DNA from 2 places in the Streptomyces sp. NPDC041970 genome. Region 2 is predicted to be linked to the other one. Evidence: riboswitches for the same ligand, from Rfam matches in the RefSeq annotation. Region 2 holds a riboswitch; the other holds the start of a gene.
What was found. Region 2 has a riboswitch for glycine ahead of gcvP (aminomethyl-transferring glycine dehydrogenase). Riboswitches for the same ligand answer to the same signal wherever they lie in the genome.

Region 1: linked by a shared signal. The riboswitch ahead of gcvT (glycine cleavage system aminomethyltransferase GcvT) and the one ahead of gcvP (aminomethyl-transferring glycine dehydrogenase) in region 2 are both predicted to bind glycine.

Annotation. Positions count from the first base shown of each region.
Region 1 is NZ_JBVJCD010000014.1:40,255-42,639, reverse strand. Features, by position in the region: gene ACZ6EJ_RS10430 (AAA family ATPase) at 1-669, opposite strand, end outside; glycine riboswitch at 832-928, shown strand; gene gcvT (glycine cleavage system aminomethyltransferase GcvT) at 1,091-2,215, shown strand; gene gcvH (glycine cleavage system protein GcvH) at 2,326-2,385, shown strand, end outside.
Region 2 is NZ_JBVJCD010000008.1:10,158-12,542, reverse strand. Features, by position in the region: gene gcvP (aminomethyl-transferring glycine dehydrogenase) at 1-1,400, opposite strand, end outside; glycine riboswitch at 1,593-1,688, opposite strand; gene ACZ6EJ_RS06545 (PRC-barrel domain-containing protein) at 1,820-2,188, shown strand; gene ACZ6EJ_RS06540 (DNA polymerase IV) at 2,113-2,385, opposite strand, start outside.

The sequences.
Region 1 (2,385 bases), on a different contig from region 2:
GTCCGGGAAGGAGATCCGGCGGAGCGCGCCCGCGGCCTCGCGGTCGAGGAGCACCGCCGAGGCGCAGCCGGGCGGCAGCAGGCCCTGTTCGGTGGCGCGGATCAGCCGGGCCACCGCCTGCCGGTGGCGGGCGAAGGCGTAGCCGGAGACGCCGCGGCCGCGCTCGCGCTGCCCCTGGCGGGCCACCTCGGGGGCCACGTCGAGCAGGACCAGGTGGAGGGCGCGGCCCCGGCGCGCGGCGTGCCGGGCGAGCCGGCGGCGCACCCAGGCCTGGGTGCCGCAGTCGTGCACGACGACGGATTCGCCGGAGCGCACCGCCTTCCAGAGGCCGAGGTAGTGGGCGGCGCGGGCCAGGGGGCGGTAGAGGGCGTAGGGGAGTAAGCGGGGCAGGGCGGCGGCCCAGCGGTCGCGGGTGTTCTGGGAGTCGATGGCGCGGCCCGTGACCGTGCGCCGGATCAGGGTGGACTTCCCGCTGCCGGGGAGGCCGGAGACCACCACGATGTCGCCGGCGGCGAAGTCGAGGCTGCGCGGCGCCGGCCCGGTGAGCCCGCGCAGATCGCGTACCACCGGCGCACGGGCCGTCGGCAGCTCCTGCGCGGGTGCGCCGGACTGTGCGGGCACCGCGCCGTGCGCGACCCCCGCGATCGGCACCGACCGCTGCGATGTCATCGCCCATCCCCCTGCCGTCGGGACACCCACGTCTGCCCCTGAGTGTAAAGAAAAGGTAATACGGCACAACCGGCCGCGCCGCCGCCGCCCGCGCGGGGACCGCACGCCCCACTCTCTCCCGGCCCGTGCGATGATGAGGCCGCCAACTGCATACCGGCCGTTCGAATCCGCGCGGGAGAGTTCCGGCCCCAGGTGGGCCGGGCGCCGAAGGAGCAAGATCCTCCCTTGAATCTCTCAGGCCCCGTACCGCGTGGATGAGGCAGATCTGAAAAGCGAGCCGCCCGGCGGCTCCACCCAAGGTGCAAGCCGCGCCCCGCGAGATGGGGCATACCCCGCCAGGGGCGTCCGGCGAACCTCTCAGGTTCCGATGACAGATGGGGAGGGTCCGTCCCTGCCGTCGTCATGTCCTGGAGCCGTACCCATGAGTCCTGCCCCCCGCCGCACAGCCCTCGACGCGCTGCACCGCTCGCTCGGCGCCACCATGACCGACTTCGCGGGCTGGGACATGCCCCTGCGGTACGCCAGCGAGCGCGAGGAGCACCAGGCCGTGCGCACCCGCGCCGGCCTCTTCGACCTGTCCCACATGGGCGAGATCTCCGTCACCGGGCCCGAGGCCACGGCCTTCCTGGACTTCGCGCTGGTGGGGAACATCTCCACCGTCGGCGACGGCCGGGCCCGGTACACGATGATCGTCCAGGAGGACGGCGGCATCCTGGACGACCTGATCGTCTACCGGCTGGACGAGTCCGGCGCCCCCGCCTTCATGGTCGTCGCCAACGCGGGCAACGCGGGGATCGTGCTGGACGCGCTCACCGCCCGCGCCGAGGGCTTCGACGCCGAGGTGCGCGACGACCGCGACGCGTACGCGCTGCTCGCCGTGCAGGGCCCGGCGTCCCCCGCCGTCATGAAGGCCGTCACCGACGCCGACCTGGACGGGCTGAAGTACTACGCGGGCCTGCCGGGCGACGTCGCCGGGGTCCCGGCGCTGATCGCCCGTACCGGCTACACCGGCGAGGACGGCTTCGAGCTGTTCGTCGCCCCCGAGCACGCCGAGCGGCTCTGGCGGGCGCTGACCGAGGCCGGCTCCGCGCACGGGCTGGTCCCCTGCGGGCTCTCCTGCCGCGACACGCTGCGCCTGGAGGCGGGGATGCCGCTGTACGGGCACGAGCTGACGACCGCGCTGACCCCCTTCGACGCCGGTCTGGGCCGGGTCGTGAAGTTCGAGAAGGACGGCGACTTCGTGGGGCGCGAGGCGCTGGCGGCCGCCGCCGAGCGCGCCGAGACCGCGCCGCCGCGCAGGCTGGTGGGGCTGGTCGCGCAGGGCCGCCGGGTGCCGCGCGCGGGCTTCCCCGTGGTCGTGGACGGCAAGGTGGTCGGCGAGGTCACCTCCGGCGCCCCCTCCCCGACCCTGGGCAAGCCGATCGCCATGGCGTACGTGGACGCGGCCCACGCGGAGCCGGGGGCCGAGGGCGTGGGCGTGGACATCCGCGGCACGCACGAGCCGTACGACGTCGTCGCGCTGCCGTTCTACAAGCGCCGGAAGTGACGCTCCGGGACGATCGGGACGTCCCCGGCGCCGGGACGCGACCCGCCCGCGTCTCACACCGCAAGACCACCGTCCATCAGCACTCCCCCGCGTACAGGAGAATTCAGGTCATGAGCAACCCCCAGCAGCTTCGGTACAGCAAGGAGCACGAGTGGCTGTCGGCCGTCGAG
Region 2 (2,385 bases):
CCCTCGGGCAGCGCGTCGGCGACCGTCCCGTCCAGCGCCTCGACGTCGCCGTCGGCGCCGAAGGCGGCCCACACGGCGGCGACGCGCTCACGGGTGGTCGTCTCGTCGCAGGCGATGGAGACGTGGTCGGCGTCGACGAGACGGATGTTGACCCCGCGCTCGCGGGCCTGAGCCACGGTGTCCGCGCCCCGGCCGGGGACCCGTACGGTCACGGTGTCGAAGAAGGCCTTGTGCACGACCTCCGCCCCGGCGGCGCGCAGCCCCTCGGCCAGGATCGCGGCGAAGCGGTGGGTGCGCCGGGCGATCGTGCGCAGCCCGTCGGGGCCGTGGTAGACGGCGTACATCCCGGCCATGACGGCGAGCAGGACCTGCGCGGTGCAGATGTTGCTGGTGGCCTTCTCACGGCGGATGTGCTGCTCGCGGGTCTGCAGGGCCAGGCGGTACGCCGTGTCGCCGTCCGCGTCGACGGAGACGCCGACCAGGCGGCCGGGCAGGCTGCGGGCGAACTTCTCGCGGACCGCCATGAAGCCGGCGTGCGGGCCGCCGAAGCCCATGGGGACGCCGAAGCGCTGGGTGGTGCCGACCGCGATGTCGGCGCCGAGCGCGCCGGGCGAGGCGAGGAGGGTCAGGGCCAGCAGGTCGGCGGCGACGGTGACGATCGCGCCCAGCTCGTGGGCCTGCTCGATGACGGGCTCGATGGCGCGCACGGCGCCGGACGCGCCCGGATACTGGAGCAGGACGCCGAAGACGCCGCGCTCGGCGATCTCGGCGGGGATCCCGTTGCTCAGGTCGGCGACGAGGACCTCGACGCCGGTGGGCTCGGCGCGGGTCTCGATCACCGCGACGGTCTGGGGCAGGGTGTCGGCGTCGACCAGGAACACGCCGTTCTTGACCTTGCCGACGCGCCGGGCGAGCGCCATCGCCTCGGCGGCCGCGGTGCCCTCGTCGAGCAGCGAGGCGCCGGAGGTGGGCAGCCCGGTCAGCTCGGCGACCATCGTCTGGAAGTTCAGCAGGGCCTCCAGGCGGCCCTGGGAGATCTCCGGCTGGTACGGCGTGTACGCCGTGTACCAGGCGGGGTTCTCCATCACGTTGCGCAGGATGACGGGCGGCGTGAAGGTGCCGTAGTAGCCGAGGCCGATCATCGGGGCGAGCACCTGGTTGCGGTCGGCCAGCGACCGCAGCTCGGCCAGCACCTCCGCCTCGGTGCGCGCGGCGGGGAGGTCCAGTGCCTCGGCGCTCCGGATCACGTCGGGCACCGCGGCGGCGGTCAGCTCGTCGAGGGAGCCGTAACCGACCTGGGCGAGCATCTTCGCCTGGGCCTCGGCGTCGGGCCCTATGTGGCGCTGCTCGAACGGAATGCCCTGCTCCAACTGGGAGAGCGGAGTGCGACGGGGGGTCATGGTGGAGGCCTCCTGGTCTTCACGACCTGCGAGGGGCACCACGGCGCGGGTGCCCGAACGGCCTCCCCCTCTGTCATCTCAACCTGAGAGCTTCACCGACCCGCCCCGAGGCGCGCCGGTTTTCACCGTCGGTGAGGGTCGGACCCGTCCCGGCCTGCGCCCGTACGGAACCGCCCTGCTTTCCAGAGTGACCTCGTCCGTGCGGTACGGGAGCCTGAGAGATTCCGGGGAGGAGTTGCTCCTTCGGCGCCTCCGGCACTCGCCGGAGGACTCTCCCGCACGGGGTCAGCAGCCGTGTCCCAGCCTACCAGCGGCCACCGGGCCGGAGCCCTCGAGTGGCCGACGCCGCCGATCTGCACTTGTGTGGTGCTGGTGGGCGTCAGGAACGCCCCGAGCAGCCGCGATCCGTGGGAGGAACCGTGCAGGCCGATATCGATCCGCGCCGACTGATCGGCCGCAAGGCGTTCGACCGCGAGGGCGTCAAGATCGGGACGGTGGACGAGGTCTATCTCGACGACGCGACGGGCGTGCCCGAGTGGGCGGCCGTGCGCACCGGACTGTTCAGCCGGGACGCCTTCGTGCCCCTGGAGCCCAGCGAGTTCGTCGAGGACGCCCTGCGGGTCCCCTTCGACCGCGCGCTGATCAGGGGCGCGCCGGACTTCGGCGTCGGCCGGCACCTCTCGCCCGACCAGGAACTGCGGCTCTACCGCCATTACGGGCTGGACTCGCCCCCCGCGGAGTCCGCGCCCGACCGCGACTTCGGCAGGCTGGCGGGCCAGGAGGAGTAGTCGGCCGGCTCGCGGACGAGCGGCAGCGGATCGGCCGGCCGCAGCAGCGGATCGTCGGTGCGGAAGGTGAGGACGCGGCCGGGCGCGCTCCACGGCTCCTCGAACCGCACGGTGACCCGGCCGACGCCGCTGCCCTGCACCCAGCCGTGCCCGTGCTCCTCGTGGTGCACGTCGTGGCCGGCGGGCCAGCGCCGGGC